Regions from separate parts of the Colwellia sp. BRX10-4 genome, predicted to be linked through region 3. Evidence: riboswitches for the same ligand, from Rfam matches in the RefSeq annotation. Region 3 holds a riboswitch; each other region holds the start of a gene.
What was found. Region 3 has a riboswitch for cyclic di-GMP ahead of H4J67_RS18355 (hypothetical protein). Riboswitches for the same ligand answer to the same signal wherever they lie in the genome.
Positions count from the first base shown of each region.

Region 1: another riboswitch for cyclic di-GMP. It lies ahead of H4J67_RS13255 (DUF3718 domain-containing protein); the one in region 3 lies ahead of H4J67_RS18355 (hypothetical protein).
Region 2: another riboswitch for cyclic di-GMP. It lies ahead of H4J67_RS06650 (GGDEF domain-containing protein); the one in region 3 lies ahead of H4J67_RS18355 (hypothetical protein).

Region 1 covers NZ_JACGVZ010000016.1:79,081-82,369, reverse strand. The annotation lists gene H4J67_RS13270 (hydroxymethylglutaryl-CoA lyase) at 1-168, shown strand, start outside; gene H4J67_RS13265 (CoA transferase subunit A) at 237-944, shown strand; gene H4J67_RS13260 (3-oxoacid CoA-transferase subunit B) at 965-1,624, shown strand; cyclic di-GMP riboswitch class I at 1,860-1,959, shown strand; gene H4J67_RS13255 (DUF3718 domain-containing protein) at 2,023-2,382, shown strand; gene H4J67_RS13250 (patatin-like phospholipase family protein) at 2,582-3,289, shown strand, end outside.
Region 2 covers NZ_JACGVZ010000005.1:130,506-133,794, reverse strand. The annotation lists gene H4J67_RS06650 (GGDEF domain-containing protein) at 162-1,136, opposite strand; cyclic di-GMP riboswitch class I at 1,367-1,449, opposite strand; gene H4J67_RS06645 (hypothetical protein) at 1,609-3,289, shown strand, end outside.
Region 3 covers NZ_JACGVZ010000035.1:23,795-27,083, reverse strand. The annotation lists partial or broken gene H4J67_RS18360 (IS110 family transposase) at 1-102, shown strand, start outside; gene H4J67_RS18355 (hypothetical protein) at 611-1,981, opposite strand; cyclic di-GMP riboswitch class I at 2,047-2,132, opposite strand; gene H4J67_RS18350 (hypothetical protein) at 2,513-2,920, opposite strand.

The DNA.
Region 1 (3,289 bases), on a different contig from region 3:
GGCGCTTCAGGTAATGTTGCCACTGAAGATGTGGTTTATTTACTCAATGGTTTAGGTATTGATAGCGGTATTGATTTAGATAAGTTAGTCCATGCTGGTTGGTTTATCAGTGATAAATTAGGTAAAACCCCGGCATCTAAAGTTTCTAATGCTTACCGTGCACAGTAATAAATATAATAATAAATAACGATGTATGATAAATACTTTATAGAAATAAATGTAATGAGGATTGAATAATGGCCGGATTTGACAAAGTAGTAGCAAGCTATGAAGAAGCGATGGCAGGACTTGAAGATGGCATGACCATTATCTCAGGTGGTTTTGGTTTATGTGGTATCCCTGAAAATCTAATTAGTGAAATAAAGCGCAAAGGCACTAAAGCATTAACGATGGTTTCAAATAACTGTGGTGTCGATGATTTCGGTTTAGGTGTGTTACTGCAAGACCGTCAAATCAAAAAAATCATTGCATCATATGTTGGTGAAAACGCTGAATTTGAACGTCAAATGATGAATGGCGAATTAGAAGTAGAGCTGACACCACAAGGCACTTTGGCTGAAAAAATGCGAGCTGGTGGTGCTGGTATACCTGCTTTTTTTACGGCTACAGGTTATGGAACACCGGTAGCAGAAGGTAAAGAAGAGCGTGAAATAGACGGTAAAATGTATATCCTTGAGCCCGCAATTAAAGGCGACTTTGCCATTGTTAAAGCCTGGAAAGCCGACCGTTACGGCAATTTAGTTTTTAGAAAGACAGCACGTAACTTTAATCCTATGGCCGCAACGGCAGGCAAAATTACTGTCGTTGAAGTTGAAGAGATAGTTGAACCTGGCGAGCTAGACCCAGACCAAATCCATACACCAGGTATCTATGTTAATCGATTGATTTTAGGTACATTTGAAAAACGCATTGAACAAAGAACTGTTCGTACTGCTCAGTCATAAATAATTCAGGGGACTAAACAATGGCTTTAACAAGAGAACAGCTAGCACAACGTGTAGCACAAGAATTACAAGACGGTTATTACGTTAACTTAGGTATAGGTATTCCAACATTAGTCGCTAACTATATTCCTGCGGGAATAGAAGTGATGCTTCAATCTGAAAATGGTTTACTTGGCATGGGACAGTTTCCCACCGAAGACGAGATTGATGCAGATTTAATTAATGCAGGTAAACAAACGGTCACGATGGCAAAAGGTGCCTCTATCTTTGATAGTGCTGAATCATTCGCAATGATACGCGGCGGACATGTCGACTTAACCGTACTAGGTGCCTTTGAGGTCGATGTAAACGGTAACATTGCTTCATATATGATCCCAGGTAAACTGATTAAAGGTATGGGCGGTGCTATGGATTTAGTTGCAGGTGCTGACAATATTATTGTTACTATGACTCACGCTTCTAAACATGGTGTTTCAAAACTTTTATCCGACTGCACTCTACCATTAACAGGTAAAGGTTGTATTAAAAGAGTACTCACTGATTTAGCCTTTATCGAAATTAAAGACGGTAAGTTTCATTTATTAGAGCGAGCGCCGGGGGTCAGTATAGAGGAAATAATAAAACTCACTGACGGTGAATTAATTGTTCCTGAACATGTCCCTGAAATGAAATTTGGATAACCTAGTAGCATATTTATTATAAGATTGAATAAAAAAAAGAGCTTTAGCTCTTTTTTTTTACTCTATATTTTAAATTTCACTTAACGGTTTTGATAGTCAACCATCCGATTAAACCCATGTTATATTTGAAAAAAAATTGATAAAAGTATTTTTTTATTAAATTACTTTACCTGTGTAACTGACGTATTACACATTTTTCTTGCATTTATAGGCTCAACTCGCAATACTGAAAGGGACAAAGAAAAGGCAAAACACGTGAAATCGTGTTACGCAAAACCACCGGTCTAAGGGATTTATGTTTTATATATAAATTCTATGACAGCGGAGTCACCTCGTTATACAAGGTACATCCCGTGGTTTTTTCCTTTACTAACTAAATTAATTACAAGGTTACTAAAATGAAAAAATTATTACTAGCTTCTACCATCACTATTTTAACATTAACGTCTGTTGTATCGGCGCCGAAAGCACAAGCTGCTGGCATCGCTCAAAGCGTTTGCGAGTATGTAGCTGCAGACGACAAGAAACGCATGCGTTCGTTCTTAAAAACGAATAGATTAAAAATTCGCAATATCTTTCAAGGTATAGAGTGTAATGGACAGAATCTGTTGGCGTTTGCATCGTCTAATGGTTCAGTTAAAACAGGTGCTTTGATGATTTCAAAGTTGCCAAAGAAAGTTGTTTCTGAAAACTTAGCTATTTTGCAAACCGGATCGCAACCATTGATAGACGCAGCTAACGAACGCGTTAGCAGCTAAACTTATTTTTTAGTAGATGTTATTTGTTCAATCAAGTGTACAGTTTTACTAGATAATAATTCTATGTCATTTTAAAAAGCCTGCTTCTGCAGGCTTTTTTTTTGCCTTAGTCATTTCAATCTATTTTTTGACTCGTTAAGCTAGCACCATGTTAAAAAACTGATTACACTTAAGTTATACGAAGAAGACTGCGATATACATGTTGAATAAAAGAAGTTATAAAGACAGTAAGAACGCTTTAATACTTACTGGCGGTGGCGCTCGAGCGGCTTATCAAGTAGGTGTGCTTTCTGCCATATCAAAATTTGTCCCAAGAAATCATGGCATCCCCTTCCCCATTATATGTGGCACCTCTGCTGGTGCTATAAATACCACAGCGCTAGCCTGTTATTCTTCATGCTTTCATTTGGGGGTAAAAAAATTAGAATGGGTTTGGAATAATATTAATACCAGTCGAATATACCATAGTGATGGTATACGGGTTTTTTCACATTTGGCGAAAGGTATGCTGGCAAGTTTCCAAGCAGATTATGCCAATAAAAGTGCGCGTAGTTTACTAAACAACGCGCCACTTCGTGACTTACTTAATATGGTGGTTGACTTTAAACGTATCGACACCAATATTTTACGTGGTTATTTATCAGCAGTTTCTATTACTGCATCGAGTTACAGTAATGGCGATTCAATTAGTTTTTATCAATCAGATGAGTCTATTTCTCCTTGGTTTCGCGCTAAACGTCGTGGTGAGCCTTGCCAAATTAATAGTGAACACTTAATGGCTTCTGCCGCTATTCCCCTCGTGTTTCCTTCTATCAAAATTCGCCAAGAGCATTATGGTGATGGGTCTATACATCAACTTTCACCGTTAAGCCCTGCGATACACTTAGGTGGCGAAAATTTGTTTATT
Region 2 (3,289 bases), on a different contig from region 3:
TATCACTGAGTATATTAGGATTATTACCGCTTATATTAAGTAAGGTGGGAGCATACTATCACTGATATTATTTTTTGAAGTGAAAATATCAGCGATAGAAAAAACCTAATTTAGCAAAAAGTATCTTGTTGAGTGATTAAGAACTTAATGTATTATTTTTTCTATAAATCGGGTAGCAACAGACGTGACTTTTTTAAGATACTGTTGGCATTTTCAGCAACATTAAATATGCCTACACCAGTAGATAATGTCATTTGAGGTAATCTAATACCAGACTTACTACTAACAAAGCGCAGTTTTTCAACGCCATGTGCTATTTTATCAGCAATTTCTCGAGCACTTCCTTTGTCAATATCAGGCAACAGAATTAAAAATTCATCGCCACCAGAACGTATTGGTAGGCCGCTGCCAGCAACATAACTACTTACTTTACTAGCTATTTTTGATAAGAGAACATCACTAATTAAATGACCGAATTGCAGATTAACTTCTGAAATTTGATCAACACAGACGACAATTGCGGCAACTTGCCGACTTGGATCTTCTGTTAGCCATAAATCTAAATGCTTAGACATGGCTTTACGATTATAAAGACCGGTAAGTGGATCCATGTAAATTTCTTCACGTACTTCTTTTAATTCAACTTTCAAAGCTTGTGTTTTTTTACGGGTAAAAGAAATATGTTCAGCAAATTTTTGTTGGTGTAGTTTAAAGGCTTTAGATGCTTGGCGAATACTATTTACCGCAACGACTATTTTTTCTTTATCGTTAGATTGTAGGTCAGAAACATTACTGTCTAGCGTGGTAATAAGTTTATTAATACTCTGCGATGATTTTTGGCTGTTTTTTTCAACATGGGTGACAACGTCATTAAGGTCGTCAATGAGTTCATCTCTGAATTTACTTTGACCTAAAATGAACTGACGATAATTTTCTTCAATGAAGAAATCATCAAGTTTTTTACCTGTGGCAAGTTTATTTTCAATAGCAGTATTAAGAAGAATGTTTTTTTTATTAATATATTCGTAGCTAACTGAATAATTAATTGGGCTGACAGGTAAAAGCCACCGCTGTAATTGTTTTACGGCCATGTTCATTTTTAGTTCAGCTTGTTTTATGGAATCATGATATTTCATTGTTCCATCTCAATTTGTACACCCAATTAACAATATCAATAGACCATTTTCTAGTAAAAACAAGTAAAGTACCACATATATATTTTGTCTTTAAAAAACATATGCTTAGTTATATAGTATTTTAAATGAAGTTAATATATGGCAGAAAATAATTAAAAAGAAGGGAAGGACCGCAAAGTATACCGAAAGCAAACTGTTCAAAATAAAGACAAGCCCCCACTATATCTATACTTGGCAGTTCCGCTATCCTAGGTTTCCCCTTAGACCGGTAACTTTGCGTCTCTAGCTTTCACTAGATTTGCCCTTTTCGAGTTTTAGAAACTCTAAATTCATTATAAGCGTTGAACTATGCTTGTAAACCTTTATTATGGATAATTTGTTGAACCGTAACGAAAACCTATAAGTAATAGATAAATTTATAGGTTATGGCTGATCACTCTACTGATCATGAGATAAAGGATTTTAGTTCATAATGCCCTGTAAGCTGTTGTTGATCTTTTGTTTTTTTATAGCTCCTTCATTTTGTTTTGCCAATGATGCTTTAAACGTTGAGCAAAACATTAAAGATGTAGAACGCTATTTTTTACAAGACGCTGAAAACCTTCCCTACGAAGAGATTATTACGCTTTCAAAAAAAATTTTAGGATCTCAAGAAAATTATACCGTCCAAATTCGTGGAAAAACCTTCATCCTTCTTGCTGATGTTGCCAATAATAAGGGTGAAAATAGCGAGGCATTTCATTTTGCGCAAGATGGAATTTCTCTGCAAGGACTTGAACCAGCAATAAAGTTTAATTTATTGCTGAAAGTTGCAGATGGCTATTATTTACAGGAGAAGTATGAGAAAACTCAAAATATGGCAACCAATGTCATCTTAATTGCTGATTCTCCACAAGTGCTAAAATATCGCTTAATTGCTTTGAGTTATCGAGCTGTTACCTATGCGTTGCAAAATAAAAACGATTTATCGATGAATGATCTTAATCAAGTTAAGGTGCTGATTTCTGTAAATCCTCAGTATGAGGACCACCTTTGTCTTTTAGAAATTTTAGCAACGGCACATTATTATTTAGGCGATTATCAAGCATCGCTAACCATGCAAAATAAGTTATTAACCTTAAAATTTGATTTAGATAAATTAGCTAATATTGACCAAACTTATTTACACTTAGGCCGTGCTTATTTTCAGTTAAATTTATTTGATGATGCTTACAATGCTTTTTGGGAAGCACAAAAATATGGTAAAAATAAAAATGCGCCAATTAGTGCTGCCTATGCTGAATTAGGATTGGCAGAGGTGTTATTAAAGCAGGGAGAGTTCAGTGATTCACATAACTGGCTATTATCAGCCAGTGCTACATTTAATGAAAAGAGCCTAAGTAAGCCTTATTTAACCTCGTTAATTTTATTAGCAGAGACCTCAAGTCTATTAAACAATAAAGCTTTGTATCAACACTACCTTCAACTAGCAGAATTAAATGCTAAACACATAAAGCTATCAAAAAAGCAGGCTAAATTATTACTTTTATTAAGTGATATGTATCAGAAAAACGGTGATTATAAAAATGCGTTAATTGCCCATAAAGATTATCTTGTATTACTTGAACAGTTTCAGAAAAAGGCTGAGCCCTCATTAATTATCGACTCCAGTCAAATGTTAAGTGCAAATGATAAAAGTCGAAATTTAATCCTGAATCTCGCAGAACAGAGTAAGTTACAAACTCAATTTAGTGCAAAATTTATCGCGCAAAAAGAGGTCATATATTTATTGATTGTGATCGTTATTTTATTATTGATTACGTTGGTTTTTTTTGGATTAAGGCAAAGAACGTTACGCTTAAATCAAGTATACGATGAAGTGGAACAGCCATTATCTTATTTGGTAACGCCCTCTCAAACTAAAAGAAATTATCAACTAAATTATAAAATGGCGAGGAAATACGACTATCCCTTAGCGATTGGCTACTTATCAGTTGTTAACTGGCAAGAGCTTTCCTTTCACTTTAATCATAAAGTTATGCTCGAAGTTTCAAAAACATTAGCGATCTTACTTAATGAGTCCAAAGGTGAATTTGATGAAGCGGGTACAATTAACGATGGTGAATATTTACTGATAGCCCCCCACCAAACTCAAGCTGAAATAGCGATTAAGT
Region 3 (3,289 bases):
GTGCGTATTGTATTTAGGTGTTGGAAAACGAAAGTACCTTATGATGAATCCAAATATTTAAAAGCATTAAAGGAAAGAAACTCTCCTTTATTGGCTGCATAAAATACTTGTTGAATGCCTCAGGGCGTGAAGCTGACATTAAGGCTTAGTTTGAAAGGGTAACTACTGCCACTTTGAAGACGTTATCATTTGAGAAATTATACTGAAAACTTTTGTATGTTTTGATCTACAGCGGACATGGCTTAATAACCACATTACTCTGGCAGTTTCCTGATAGCGGACGTTCTTCATAGATAAAAACATGGTCTCTTGATGATTACTTTTTGCCTATAGCCAGTTAAATCTGAATGTGAACAAAGCCATCACAGCGGTCATAGAAACTTTAAATTATATTGATAATTTCTCGCTAAAGCTGATCAAAATTTTAAATTTTCACATAAAATTGTTACCACATTACTAAAAGAAATTGGAATTCAATTATTTTAGACGGTTCAATTCCACAAGGTGATATAGAGCGGATGATGGATAATTCATTTAAGCTGGTGGTTAGTAAAATGACCAAGAAAGACCAGAAGTCTATCTTGGTAAATTTATGATGGTTGTTATTTAACTATTCTTGCCCAGTATACCAATACTTAACGATCCCCTCAGCAGGTTTTCCGCGGACAGATTGAGATATGTTAGGGAAACCTTCAAAACTGGGTATTAATGTTTGTGAAAGCCAATAACCAGTATGTATGTCGACGCTATTTATCATAAAAGTATCTTGCTCTTCAATTGCTTGCATAATGCCTTCTATGCCGACTGATTGAACAGAAAAATCAGTAACGAAACTTTCTTGAATGCAACTTACCTCAGTTCCATCTTCTATAGTTCCAGGAGTACAGAAACCATCTTCTTTCCAACCATTGAGAAAAAAGTCTTCACGGCTTTGTACTTGCACAACAAGTGTTATCGGTAAATCTATATCTGAAGTACCATACCAGCATGGCTGGTTAATATCGTCACAATATATCTGACTATGTTGGTAGGAGAGCGATTCAAACGTTTTCTGTTTTATCAATTCCGTTGTTAGGTTGGCATTTTCTTCGGCGTTAAATTGATTCCCACAGCACTGTAAGGCATTGATCACAATGCTATCGACTCTGGAGAATATTCGTTGGTCATTATAGACAGTCCCTATTTGTCCCCAAACAATTTCACCATCAAAATTGGCGCTTATATCGTCAATTATTTCGGAAAATCGTTCAATATAATAATCTTTTAGTTCATCTGTATGCAAAGTGACCCACATTGCATTCCAGTCAGCGGCAATGCCTTTTATGCCGATTTCTTGGGCATGTTTTGCCTGAATAATAATATTATTTTGATGTGCATCCAATAGTATTTTAAGCTTGCCCAATGTGAGGTCCTCACCTTGCTCAACAATAATTTCTCGATCATTATTGGTTTGAGTAAACTGCCAAGAAAAATAAACTTCAATGCCGAGCAGATTTGCTTGCTCGACAATATATTCGACATACTTTTTAGGGGTATGATACTTAGCTTCGTCTACTACCCAGGGTTCTTGACTATCGTTCCAATCACCATAATTGTACATCCAAAACCTTTGTGCGCCAGATACACTCATCGCTTGTAATGCTTCCAAATACATCAATTCTACATATTCATCTCTGGAACAATTGTCGCGAGTAGACTGGGGTAGACCATCATAAATCCAACTAGGTGAATAATCTTTAAAACTGATACTTCTAACTATACTGCTAGCAAGTTGACTTCTGGGGGAGGGTGTTTCAAATTTACCATTATATTCAACGGGGTAATCTGCGTTATGAGGGTTAGTGCATGATGAAGTAACAGGTGGCATTACCACTGGTGTTGGATTTGATGAGGCTGTATCGCTAGTCCCACCTCCGCCGCCACAGGCGCTTAGGAACAAAGTAAGAACGAAGATAACAAAATACTTGTTTGTGTGGGACATCTTTAACCTCTCAATAAATGATGTAGTGAATACGTTACAGACAAGGTAGTAAAAGTATCCGTATAAATTACAACCCCATGACCTTATGCAATGCACTTAGGCTAATAGCTTTGCGTCTATTAATTTTCGTTAATAGTTGCCAGTTATTAGCTGATTTTATCGTAAAGCCAGATAAGTTCAAAATTATTTATATTCGCTATTAAATAGTAGCGCTAATGTTTATATGATTAACCTAGTTTGGACGTGAATTTATCAGTGTAAATAGTTCGTTTACCACACCCAAGCGGACGTTAGTATCCACAGTTACCTTATGACTTCTACCTCTATGATTTTTAATTCTACTGCCGAATGTCTTTGGTCAACTAACTGGTGCACAGTTGACCTAGACAAACACTCAAAATTTCAAAATATTACTTCCGGTTTGCGCACGGAGGAGTCTTTACCCTTTAATTCATTAATGTCAGCTATCGTATCTTTGTTAACATTAGATAGCGAGCATCTGAGACTTCTCCAGCTAGCCAATTGCGGACATTAAGCCTTTACAAATTCAGGAGCATATTTAGGGCAAGTTTTTAACTTAGTAATAGGCTCAGACGTGTTTACAATTTTAAAAGCATTGATTTGTGAAAGGTTATCAATTGATTTTGTTGAAAAATTATTAGCACAAAAATCTCTTAAATTGACTAATTCGTCCTCTGTTAAATAATTTAATATTGAGAACCTTTGATTCAAATCTATTTCTTCATGCTCCAACCAAGTATATAAAACCGATAAGGCAGATATTTTATTTTCTAAGGTGCCAGCCTGATCCTTAGCTCTTAATTTTCTCATTACATATAATGTTGGATACATTAACGGCATACCATCACTATCAGCCAACGTGCAACACTCTTCACCATTATCAAACTGAAATCTTTCTACTCTAAAGTTAAGTTCCATAAGAACCTCCTACAACTGTTAAAACGCTGTAAGTTATTCTGGTAAACTTTTTAATTTTTATAAGAGATTTTTATATTATTTATCTATAAAAATAATTACAATAAAATACAACCACTTAAAAGACAATCTTTTACTTTAAAATAATTGGAATCATGAGGTATTTATGATTTATAAAAAATACCTAGATCAAAAATTAATAGTTCAGTTATAAAAAAGCCCCCTAAAGTGTTTTTTTATAAACATATGTGACTACGCATAATAGTTGAGATTAACAATCACCAAGTGAGATTTAGTTTTTAGGATCACTTTCTATATAGAGCAGAAGTTAGCATTTGAGAATTTATACTGAAAATATTTGTATGTTTTAAT